DNA from 3 places in the Gottfriedia sp. OAE603 genome. Region 3 is predicted to be linked to each of the others. Evidence: a T-box and tRNA genes for the amino acid it is inferred to sense, from the RefSeq annotation. Region 3 holds a T-box; the other regions hold tRNA genes.

Region 1 (3,578 bases), 230 kb from region 3:
ATCAGACATTCTTAATTGTGTTGCATATTCTAATGGTGACAATCCAGTATTTCTTTTAAATAAACGCTGAAGATGATATTTGCTTACACCGACATGTTTAGCAAGTCGATCCAACGTGATTGAATGGCGATATTGCTCTATCTATATATTGTTTGGAGGAATATATAATCTCCTCTTCATTTGAATGATTCAAATCAGGACGGCATCTTTTACAAGGACGGAAACCATCTTCTATTGCTAATGTGGTAGTCGCATAAAATGAAATATTCTCTCTTAAAGGTGCTCTTGATTTACAGGAGGGCTTACAACAAATACCAGTAGATTTGACAGCATATATAAACAGTCCATCATACTTTTCATTACATTGAATAATTGCATCCCACATATCTTGATCACTTGGTAACAACACCATATCCTCACCTCACTCAATCTATTCACATTTTAGCATTATGAAATAATCTCTGCTTTCAATATCTTGCTTTGTAATTTTCATTTGAATTCATATCTTATAACACACTATTTTATTGAAACTCTAAATTTGATTTCATATTCTGCTTGTCATATTAGAAGTAAGATATATAACATATATTCTTAGACAATTAAAAAAGCTCAGTTACCTGTGTTATCACAAATAACTGAGCTTTAGATATGACCCGTACGGGATTCGAACCCGTGTTACCGCCGTGAAAGGGCGGTGTCTTAACCGCTTGACCAACGGGCCGTTAAAATGGCAGAGAAGAAGGGATTCGAACCCTCGCACCGCGTTAGCGATCTACACCCTTAGCAGGGGCGCCCCTTGAGCCACTTGGGTACTTCTCTATAATGGCTCCGCAGGTAGGATTCGAACCTACGACCACTCGGTTAACAGCCGAGTGCTCTACCACTGAGCTACTGCGGAACAATAAATAATATAATATATATGGTGGGCCTAAATGGACTCGAACCATCGACCTCACGCTTATCAGGCGTGCGCTCTAACCAGCTGAGCTATAGGCCCATAAATATTATATAAAAAAGCGGGTGATGGGAATCGAACCCACGACCGAAGCTTGGAAGGCTTCTATTTTACCATTAAACTACACCCGCGTAATGGGGCGACCGATGGGAATCGAACCCACGAATGCCGGAACCACAATCCGGTGCGTTAACCACTTCGCCACGATCGCCATAATGGTGCCGACTAGAGGACTTGAACCCCCAACCTACTGATTACAAGTCAGTTGCTCTACCAATTGAGCTAAGTCGGCATTACATTACTAAATATAAAATTTAAAATGGTGGCTCGGGACGGAATCGAACCGCCGACACGAGGATTTTCAGTCCTCTGCTCTACCGACTGAGCTACCGAGCCAATTTAAATGGCGGTCCCGACCGGGATCGAACCGGCGATCTCCTGCGTGACAGGCAGGCATGTTAACCGCTACACCACGGGACCAATTGGTTGCGGGGACAGGATTTGAACCTGCGACCTTCGGGTTATGAGCCCGACGAGCTACCAGACTGCTCCACCCCGCGATAATGTGGATACTAATTAGTTTAGTTCCATGAATATTAACTTGTTAAGACCATCCCAATCTCAGGATGTTTTTGCAAGTAGCAGCTCGATTGGTATGCTGAAGTTATTCCTTCGAAGCATATTCGTTCGTGCTCCACCCCGCGATAATGTGGATACTAATTAATTTAGATCCATGAATATTAATTTAATAAAATAAATGGAGGAGTAAGAGGGATTCGAACCCCCGCGGGCTGTTACACCCCTGTCGGTTTTCAAGACCGATCCCTTCAGCCAGACTTGGGTATTACTCCATATTTAGTGGTGGACCTTGTAGGACTCGAACCTACGACCGGACGGTTATGAGCCGTCTGCTCTAACCAGCTGAGCTAAAGGTCCTTAAAAGTAGCGGCGGAGGGAGTCGAACCCACGACCTCACGGGTATGAACCGTACGCTCTAGCCAGCTGAGCTACACCGCCATAATTTAATTTTTTTAAGTGGAGCCTAGCGGGATCGAACCGCTGACCTCCTGCGTGCAAGGCAGGCGCTCTCCCAGCTGAGCTAAGGCCCCGAAATGAAAATGGTCGGGAAGACAGGATTTGAACCTGCGACCCCCTGGTCCCAAACCAGGTGCTCTACCAAGCTGAGCCACTTCCCGTTTAGAATACAGGTAATCTTTTGCTTTTTGAATAATATGGCGCGCCCGAAAGGACTCGAACCCATAACCTTTTGATCCGTAGTCAAACGCTCTATCCAATTGAGCTACGGGCGCATATTAAAAATGGTACCGAGGGCCGGACTCGAACCGGCACGGGGTCAACCCCCGCAGGATTTTAAGTCCTGTGTGTCTGCCATTCCACCACCCCGGCAGCATATGTGGAGCGGAAGACGGGGCTCGAACCCGCGACCCCAACCTTGGCAAGGTTGTATTCTACCACTGAACTACTTCCGCATATATACTGTTTAAAAAGTAAATGGTGCGGGTGAAGGGACTCGAACCCCCACGCCATAGGCGCCAGATCCTAAGTCTGGTGCGTCTGCCAATTCCGCCACACCCGCATATTTTACTATAAAATGGTGAGCCATGAAGGATTCGAACCTTCGACCCTCTGATTAAAAGTCAGATGCTCTACCTACTGAGCTAATGGCTCAAAAGAGTGCCGACTAGAGGACTTGAACCCCCAACCTACTGATTACAAGTCAGTTGCTCTACCAATTGAGCTAAGTCGGCATATGGTGGAGGATGACGGGCTCGAACCGCCGACCCCCTGCTTGTAAGGCAGGTGCTCTCCCAGCTGAGCTAATCCTCCATCAAACCAAGCGACGTTCTACTCTCACAGGGGGAAACCCCCAACTACCATCGACGCTGAAGAGCTTAACTGCCGTGTTCGGTATGGGAACGGGTGTGACCTCTTCGCTATCATCACTTGATTCAATTTCTTGGGACAATAATCATTATACCAAAATACCAACTAAAGTCAATAACTTTTTGCTAATATTTTTTAACGATTGAATGATTTTTTGTACCCTCAAAACTAGATAATGTCATTATCAAACTTGTTAGTTAAGTCCTCGACCGATTAGTATCAGTCAGCTCCACGTGTCACCACGCTTCCACCTCTGACCTATCAACCTGATCATCTCTCAGGGGTCTTACTAGCTTAACGCTATGGGAAATCTCATCTTGAGGGGGGCTTCATGCTTAGATGCTTTCAGCACTTATCCCTTCCACACATAGCTACCCAGCCATGCTCTTGGCAGAACAACTGGTACACCAGCGGTGTGTCCATCCCGGTCCTCTCGTACTAAGGACAGCTCCTCTCAAATTTCCTGCGCCCACGACGGATAGGGACCGAACTGTCTCACGACGTTCTGAACCCAGCTCGCGTACCGCTTTAATGGGCGAACAGCCCAACCCTTGGGACCGACTACAGCCCCAGGATGCGATGAGCCGACATCGAGGTGCCAAACCTCCCCGTCGATGTGGACTCTTGGGGGAGATAAGCCTGTTATCCCCGGGGTAGCTTTTATCCGTTGAGCGATGGCCCTTCCATGCGGAACCACCGGATCACTAAGCCCGACTTT
Region 2 (3,578 bases), 2.6 Mb from region 3:
CCCAGGGTTAGTCAGGACCTAAGCCGAGGCCGACAGGCGTAGGCGATGGACAACAGGTTGATATTCCTGTACCACCTGATTTCCGTTTGAGCAATGGAGGGACGCAGAAAGATAGGGTAAGCGCGCTGCTGGATATGCGCGTCCAAGCAATTAGGCTGATGTGTAGGCAAATCCGCACATCGTAAGGCTGAGTTGTGATGGCGAGGGAAATATAGTACCGAAGTTCCTGATTCTACGCTGCCAAGAAAAGCTTCTAGCGAGGAAATAGGTGCCTGTACCGCAAACCGACACAGGTAGGCGAGGAGAGAATCCTAAGGTGAGCGAGAGAACTATGGTTAAGGAACTCGGCAAAATGACCCCGTAACTTCGGGAGAAGGGGTGCTCTTTTGGGTGCAAGCCCGGGAGAGCCGCAGTGAAAAGGCCCAAGCGACTGTTTAGCAAAAACACAGGTCTCTGCGAAGCCGTAAGGCGAAGTATAGGGGCTGACGCCTGCCCGGTGCTGGAAGGTTAAGAGGAGGGGTTATCCCTTACGGGAGAAGCTCTGAATTGAAGCCCCAGTAAACGGCGGCCGTAACTATAACGGTCCTAAGGTAGCGAAATTCCTTGTCGGGTAAGTTCCGACCCGCACGAAAGGCGTAACGATTTGGGCACTGTCTCAACCATAGACTCGGTGAAATTATAGTACCTGTGAAGATGCAGGTTACCCGCGACAGGACGGAAAGACCCCGTGGAGCTTTACTGCAGCTTGATATTGAATTTTGGTACAGCTTGTACAGGATAGGTAGGAGCCTGAGAAGCCGGAGCGCCAGCTTCGGTGGAGGCGTCGGTGGGATACTACCCTGGCTGTATTGAAATTCTAACCTAGAGCCGTTATCCGGCTCGGAGACAGTGTCAGGTGGGCAGTTTGACTGGGGCGGTCGCCTCCTAAAGAGTAACGGAGGCGCCCAAAGGTTCCCTCAGAATGGTTGGAAATCATTCGAAGAGTGTAAAGGCATAAGGGAGCTTGACTGCGAGACCTACAAGTCGAGCAGGGACGAAAGTCGGGCTTAGTGATCCGGTGGTTCCGCATGGAAGGGCCATCGCTCAACGGATAAAAGCTACCCCGGGGATAACAGGCTTATCTCCCCCAAGAGTCCACATCGACGGGGAGGTTTGGCACCTCGATGTCGGCTCATCGCATCCTGGGGCTGTAGTCGGTCCCAAGGGTTGGGCTGTTCGCCCATTAAAGCGGTACGCGAGCTGGGTTCAGAACGTCGTGAGACAGTTCGGTCCCTATCCGTCGTGGGCGCAGGAAATTTGAGAGGAGCTGTCCTTAGTACGAGAGGACCGGGATGGACACACCGCTGGTGTACCAGTTGTTCTGCCAAGAGCATGGCTGGGTAGCTATGTGTGGAAGGGATAAGTGCTGAAAGCATCTAAGCATGAAGCCCCCCTCAAGATGAGATTTCCCATAGCGTTAAGCTAGTAAGACCCCTGAGAGATGATCAGGTTGATAGGTCAGAGGTGGAAGCGTGGTGACACGTGGAGCTGACTGATACTAATCGGTCGAGGACTTAACTAACAAGTTTGATAATGACATTATCTAGTTTTGAGGGTACAAAAAATCATTCAATCGTTAAAAAATATTAGCAAAAAGTCATTGACTTTAGTAGATATTTTGATATAATGATTAATGTCCCAAGGAAATTGAATCAAGTGATGATAGCGAAGAGGTCACACCCGTTCCCATACCGAACACGGCAGTTAAGCTCTTCAGCGTCGATGGTAGTTGGGGGTTTCCCCCTGTGAGAGTAGAACGTCGCTTGGTTCTGATTATTCCGCAGTAGCTCAGTGGTAGAGCACTCGGCTGTTAACCGAGTGGTCGTAGGTTCGAATCCTACCTGCGGAGCCATTTTGGAGAGCTGTCCGAGTGGCCGAAGGAGCACGATTGGAAATCGTGTAGGCGGGTAACCCTGTCTCAAGGGTTCAAATCCCTTGCTCTCCGCCACATTTAAATTAGGACTTCCAATAAATTGGCCCGTTGGTCAAGCGGTTAAGACACCGCCCTTTCACGGCGGTAACACGGGTTCGAATCCCGTACGGGTCACCACTTTTATATTATGGAGGATTAGCTCAGCTGGGAGAGCACCTGCCTTACAAGCAGGGGGTCGGCGGTTCGAGCCCGTCATCCTCCACCATATTATTAAATGAATATTCATGGAACTAAACTAATTAGTATCCACATTATCGCGGGGTGGAGCAGTCTGGTAGCTCGTCGGGCTCATAACCCGAAGGTCGCAGGTTCAAATCCTGTCCCCGCAACCAAATGGTCCCGTGGTGTAGCGGTTAACATGCCTGCCTGTCACGCAGGAGATCGCCGGTTCGATCCCGGTCGGGACCGCCATTTAAGTTGGCTCGGTAGCTCAGTCGGTAGAGCAGAGGACTGAAAATCCTCGTGTCGGCGGTTCGATTCCGTCCCGAGCCACCATCTTATTTTAAAAGATAAAAAATAAAAAATGCCGACTTAGCTCAATTGGTAGAGCAACTGACTTGTAATCAGTAGGTTGGGGGTTCAAGTCCTCTAGTCGGCACTCTTTAACCGGAGGGGTAGCGAAGTGGCTAAACGCGGCGGACTGTAAATCCGCTCCCTGTGGGTTCGGCGGTTCGAATCCGTCCCCCTCCACCATTTATTATAGGGGCATAGTTTAACGGTAGAATAGAGGTCTCCAAAACCTTTGGTGTGGGTTCGATTCCTACTGCCCCTGCCAATTTAATAATAATGGCGGTTGTGGCGAAGTGGTTAACGCATCGGATTGTGGTTCCGACACTCGTGGGTTCGATTCCCATCAGTCGCCCCATATAAATTATTGTAGCAATTAAGTGATATAAGTATATATTACTTTATATAATATATAAATTGATGGGCTATAGCCAAGCGGTAAGGCAACGGATTTTGATTCCGTCATGCCCTGGTTCGAATCCAGGTAGCCCAGCCACATGCGGAAGTAGTTCAGCGGTAGAATACAACCTTGCCAAGGTTGGGGTCGCGGGTTCGAGCCCCGTCTTCCGCTCCATATTACGGCGGTATAGCCAAGTGGTAAGGCAGAGGTCTGCAAAACCTTTATCATCGGTTCAAATCCGGTTACCGCCTTTTTAATTTTCCCATGCCGGGGTGGTGGAATGGCAGACACACAGGACTTAAAATCCTGCGGGGGTTGACCCCGTGCCGGTTCGAGTCCGGCCCTCGGTATCAAAAAAACCTCTTACAAATGTAAGAGGTTTTTATATTCAGATATAATTGGACAATTAATAGGTCATATACTATAATTGTTGTATATCGTTTTGGCGGTGTGGTGGAATGGCAGACACGGTAGACTCAAAATCTATTGTCTTCACGGACGTGCAGGTTCAAGTCCTGTCACCGCTATCATATAAAATAGAAAGAAGGATTTTGCTGTATGCAAGATCCTTTTTTTGTTTTATTTAGGAGTAAGTTGAAAAGAAGAAGATTTGTTAATGGGATAAAGGGGATTGCTCTACTTAATAAGTATTTATTCTGGCGGAAAATCATAATCGTTACACTTCCAAATAATCGTATT
Region 3 (3,578 bases):
AATGTTGTGCAATTTCTTCTAATGATTTTGTAGCAGTTAATAAATCACCAGTATTCTCAAAAATACTTGAAATATTAGCAGAAACATTTTGTGTTTTTTCTTTTGAAGCTTGAGCATTACTCATGATCTGCATGAAGTTTTCCTCGGTCTGCTTCATTGATTTCAAGTTTTGTTCAACTTTGTGGTAGCTTTTATGCATCCCATTCGTACAAACCAATGTTTCATTTTGTATACGTTTTACTAAATCTGTTACTTTTAATGCATTTTCTCTTGAATGATCTGAAAGTAATTTAATTTCATTAGCAACAACAGAGAAACCTTTGCCATATTCTCCTGCTCGTGCAGCTTCAATTGAAGCATTAAATGAAAGTAAACGCGTTTGATCTGCGAATTCTTTAATTAAGATAGCAATCTGTTCAATTTCTTTAGAAAGAGAAGCTAGGTTAGTGGTAATTGCGACAGTATCTGTTAATTGGTTTTCTAATGTTTTTGTATCATTTAAAACTGATTTTATCATTTTAGACCCATCATAATAAGTATCCGCGTTGGTCGTTAGAGTGACCTGATAATAAAAATTCTATTTCCCTTGCTTGACTTACATCATTCGTTTGATCTTCAATTAAAGCAATTGAGTTAATATTTTTTTTACCAATATAAAAGTTTTAAGAAAACATTGATATGGTTAATAATATAATAATTGAAAATCCAATGATTAACTGATTTCTTATTTTCAATTAAAAATTCTTCCAATTTGACTATATTCAATTATTAATATGATTTTCGTCTCGTTTTGAATGAGTGTTCTGTGGAGCAATTATGATAAAGTGATAGAAAAATCACACGTAGAGCAGTTGCAATAATTCAAAAATATCACTATAATAAGTTAAGAAAATTTAATATTTAAAAGCGATGATAGAGACTAGTAAATTTGAGTACCCTATATAGGGAGAAAGTGTCTAAGACTGAAAGCACTTTTATAGGAAATTGAATTGAATTCACCTCTTGAGCTGGCGCCGGGACCATTATATATGTAAAGGCGACTCGGTCAAATAGACCGTTACATGAATGAAGTGAGCAGTTAGAAGTGCAGCGATGCATTAACTGTTAATTAGGGTGGTACCGCGATCAATCCTCGTCCCTTTTTTGGGAGCGAGGTTTTTTTATGTTTAAAAATGTATGGAAAAAATGGTAGAAGTATAGGAGGAATAAAGATGCAAGAGCGTTTAGTTTCTTTACAAGCAGAAGCGATTAAACAAATTGAAGAGGCTCAAGATTTAAAAGCCTTAAATGAAGTACGTATCGCTTATCTTGGGAAAAAAGGTCCAATTACAGAGGCAATGAAAGCAATGAAGGATTTATCTCCTGAAGAGCGTCCAAAAATGGGAGCAGTTGCAAATGAGGTACGTGCAGCAATTCAAGAAAAACTTGAGGCAAAACAAGTTTTATTAGAACAAAATGCTATCAATGAAAAATTAGAAAGCGAAAGTATCGATGTAACATTGCCTGGACGTCCTGTTCAAGCTGGTGGTGCGCATCCTTTAAAAGCTGTCATCCAAGAAATTGAAGACTTATTTATCGGAATGGGTTATGAGGTTGTTGAAGGACCAGAAGTTGAAAAAGATTATTATAACTTTGAAGCGTTAAACCTTCCAAAAGGTCACCCTGCTCGTGATATGCAAGATTCATTCTATATTACAGAAGAAACTTTAATGAGAACTCATACATCTCCTGTTCAAGCAAGAACAATGGAAGCTAATGTTGAAAAAGGACCAATCAAAATTATTTGTCCGGGTAAAGTTTACCGTCGTGATGATGATGACGCTACTCACTCACATCAATTTATGCAAATTGAAGGTTTAGTTATTGGTGAAAACATTTCAATGAGTGATTTAAAAGGTACATTACAACTATTTGCGAAAAAAATGTTTGGTGAAGATCGAGAAATTCGTTTGCGTCCAAGTTTCTTCCCATTTACTGAACCATCAGTAGAGATGGACATTTCTTGTATGAAGTGTGGTGGAAAAGGCTGTAATATGTGTAAGCATACAGGTTGGATCGAAATTTTAGGTGCAGGTATGGTTCATCCAAATGTACTTGATATGGCTGGTTATAACTCGAAGGAAGTTCAAGGATTTGCATTTGGAATGGGTCCTGAGCGTATTGCATTGTTAAAATACGGCATTGATGATATCCGTCATTTCTATACAAACGATATTAGATTCTTAAAGCAATTCCAACAAATGTAAGGTAGGAGGGGACAAAACATGTTTGTTTCAACAAAATGGTTACAAGAATACGTTGATTTAAGTGGTGTTACACCAGAAGAACTTGCAAAATTAATTACAAAAGCTGGTATTGAAGTTGAAGGTGTAAACAATCTTTCTGATGGAATAAAAAATGTTGTAGTTGGCTATGTAATGGAACGTGAACAACATCCAGAAGCTGATAAATTATCAAAATGTACAGTTGATGTTGGGGAAGAACAGCCTGTACAAATTATTTGTGGCGCACCGAATGTCGCTAAAGGTCAAAAGGTTATCGTTGCAAAAATTGGTGCGGTATTACCTGGAAACTTTAAAATTAAAAAAGCAAAATTACGTGGCGAAGTTTCTGAAGGAATGATTTGTTCTCTTCAAGAACTAGGAGTAGAAGGGAAAGTAGTTGGGAAGGAATTTTTGAACGGAATTTTCGTTCTACCTAACGATGCAGAAGTTGGAGCAGATGCATTAGAAGTTCTACATCGTGATGACGCTGTATTAGAATTAGGTTTAACACCGAATCGTGCGGATTGTTTAAATATGATTGGAGTAGCTTATGAAGTTGCTGCAATTTTAGATAAAGATGTGAAATTACCAGCTGTTGCAACAGAAGAGTCTGGATCTGCAGACTTTATCAATGTTTCAGTAGAATCGAAGGAAGATGCACCATACTATAGTGCTAAATTAGTTAAAGGTGTAAAAGTTGGTCCTTCTCCATTGTGGATGCAAGCTCGTTTAATGAGTGCAGGTATTCGTCCAATTAATAATATAGTTGATATTACAAACTATATCTTAATTGAATATGGTCAACCATTACATGCATTTGATAATAACAAGTTAAATAGCAAACAAATCATCGTAAGACATGCAAAATCTAATGAAAAAATTACGACATTAGATGGAGAAGAACGTATATTACAACCGCATCATTTAGTGATTGCGACAGAAAAAGAAGCAGTTGCGATCGCTGGTGTAATGGGTGGTCAATCAACTGAGGTTGACGAGAATACAGTAGATGTTTTAATTGAATCAGCTGTTTTCAAAGGTCAAACTGTTCGTCAAACTTCAAAAGACCTAGGTTTACGTAGTGAATCAAGTGCACGTTTTGAAAAAGGAATTGATCCATCTCGTACTTACTCAGCATCTGAACGTGCTGCTCAGTTAATGGCAGAGCTTGCAGGAGGTACGGTTGTAGAAGGTACTGTAGTTGCAAATCATATTGTAAATGAAGCACCAGAAGTCTCTGTTTCGGTTAATAAAATAAATAATGTACTTGGTACTTCAATTGATGCTGATACAGTTAAAGATATTTTCCGTCGA

What was found. The T-box of region 3 lies ahead of pheS (phenylalanine--tRNA ligase subunit alpha). A T-box ahead of a tRNA ligase gene usually reads a tRNA of that ligase, here a tRNA-Phe.
Region 1: it encodes a tRNA-Phe, which carries the amino acid that the T-box ahead of pheS (phenylalanine--tRNA ligase subunit alpha) is inferred to sense. The anticodon was not compared.
Region 2: it encodes a tRNA-Phe, which carries the amino acid that the T-box ahead of pheS (phenylalanine--tRNA ligase subunit alpha) is inferred to sense. The anticodon was not compared.

The regions. Positions count from the first base shown of each region.
Region 1 is NZ_JBEUNN010000001.1:3,460,401-3,463,978, forward strand. Features, by position in the region: gene ABID96_RS17590 (helix-turn-helix transcriptional regulator) at 1-114, opposite strand, end outside; gene ABID96_RS17595 (Ada metal-binding domain-containing protein) at 98-412, opposite strand; tRNA gene ABID96_RS17600 (tRNA-Glu) at 650-721, opposite strand; tRNA gene ABID96_RS17605 (tRNA-Ser) at 729-819, opposite strand; tRNA gene ABID96_RS17610 (tRNA-Asn) at 824-898, opposite strand; tRNA gene ABID96_RS17615 (tRNA-Ile) at 921-997, opposite strand; tRNA gene ABID96_RS17620 (tRNA-Gly) at 1,016-1,086, opposite strand; tRNA gene ABID96_RS17625 (tRNA-His) at 1,091-1,166, opposite strand; tRNA gene ABID96_RS17630 (tRNA-Thr) at 1,172-1,247, opposite strand; tRNA gene ABID96_RS17635 (tRNA-Phe) at 1,276-1,351, opposite strand; tRNA gene ABID96_RS17640 (tRNA-Asp) at 1,360-1,435, opposite strand; tRNA gene ABID96_RS17645 (tRNA-Met) at 1,439-1,515, opposite strand; tRNA gene ABID96_RS17650 (tRNA-Ser) at 1,714-1,806, opposite strand; tRNA gene ABID96_RS17655 (tRNA-Ile) at 1,815-1,891, opposite strand; tRNA gene ABID96_RS17660 (tRNA-Met) at 1,899-1,972, opposite strand; tRNA gene ABID96_RS17665 (tRNA-Ala) at 1,992-2,064, opposite strand; tRNA gene ABID96_RS17670 (tRNA-Pro) at 2,075-2,151, opposite strand; tRNA gene ABID96_RS17675 (tRNA-Arg) at 2,189-2,265, opposite strand; tRNA gene ABID96_RS17680 (tRNA-Leu) at 2,276-2,362, opposite strand; tRNA gene ABID96_RS17685 (tRNA-Gly) at 2,371-2,445, opposite strand; tRNA gene ABID96_RS17690 (tRNA-Leu) at 2,469-2,552, opposite strand; tRNA gene ABID96_RS17695 (tRNA-Lys) at 2,569-2,644, opposite strand; tRNA gene ABID96_RS17700 (tRNA-Thr) at 2,652-2,724, opposite strand; tRNA gene ABID96_RS17705 (tRNA-Val) at 2,728-2,803, opposite strand; rRNA gene rrf (5S ribosomal RNA) at 2,809-2,924, opposite strand; rRNA gene ABID96_RS17715 (23S ribosomal RNA) at 3,054-3,578, opposite strand, start outside.
Region 2 is NZ_JBEUNN010000001.1:642,590-646,167, forward strand. Features, by position in the region: rRNA gene ABID96_RS03150 (23S ribosomal RNA) at 1-1,561, shown strand, start outside; rRNA gene rrf (5S ribosomal RNA) at 1,692-1,807, shown strand; tRNA gene ABID96_RS03160 (tRNA-Asn) at 1,817-1,891, shown strand; tRNA gene ABID96_RS03165 (tRNA-Ser) at 1,896-1,987, shown strand; tRNA gene ABID96_RS03170 (tRNA-Glu) at 2,015-2,089, shown strand; tRNA gene ABID96_RS03175 (tRNA-Val) at 2,102-2,177, shown strand; tRNA gene ABID96_RS03180 (tRNA-Met) at 2,228-2,304, shown strand; tRNA gene ABID96_RS03185 (tRNA-Asp) at 2,308-2,383, shown strand; tRNA gene ABID96_RS03190 (tRNA-Phe) at 2,392-2,467, shown strand; tRNA gene ABID96_RS03195 (tRNA-Thr) at 2,498-2,570, shown strand; tRNA gene ABID96_RS03200 (tRNA-Tyr) at 2,581-2,665, shown strand; tRNA gene ABID96_RS03205 (tRNA-Trp) at 2,674-2,747, shown strand; tRNA gene ABID96_RS03210 (tRNA-His) at 2,762-2,837, shown strand; tRNA gene ABID96_RS03215 (tRNA-Gln) at 2,901-2,975, shown strand; tRNA gene ABID96_RS03220 (tRNA-Gly) at 2,979-3,053, shown strand; tRNA gene ABID96_RS03225 (tRNA-Cys) at 3,060-3,130, shown strand; tRNA gene ABID96_RS03230 (tRNA-Leu) at 3,146-3,229, shown strand; tRNA gene ABID96_RS03235 (tRNA-Leu) at 3,324-3,406, shown strand.
Region 3 is NZ_JBEUNN010000001.1:3,229,853-3,233,430, reverse strand. Features, by position in the region: gene ABID96_RS16520 (methyl-accepting chemotaxis protein) at 1-517, opposite strand, end outside; T-box leader at 901-1,143, shown strand; gene pheS (phenylalanine--tRNA ligase subunit alpha) at 1,212-2,246, shown strand; gene pheT (phenylalanine--tRNA ligase subunit beta) at 2,265-3,578, shown strand, end outside.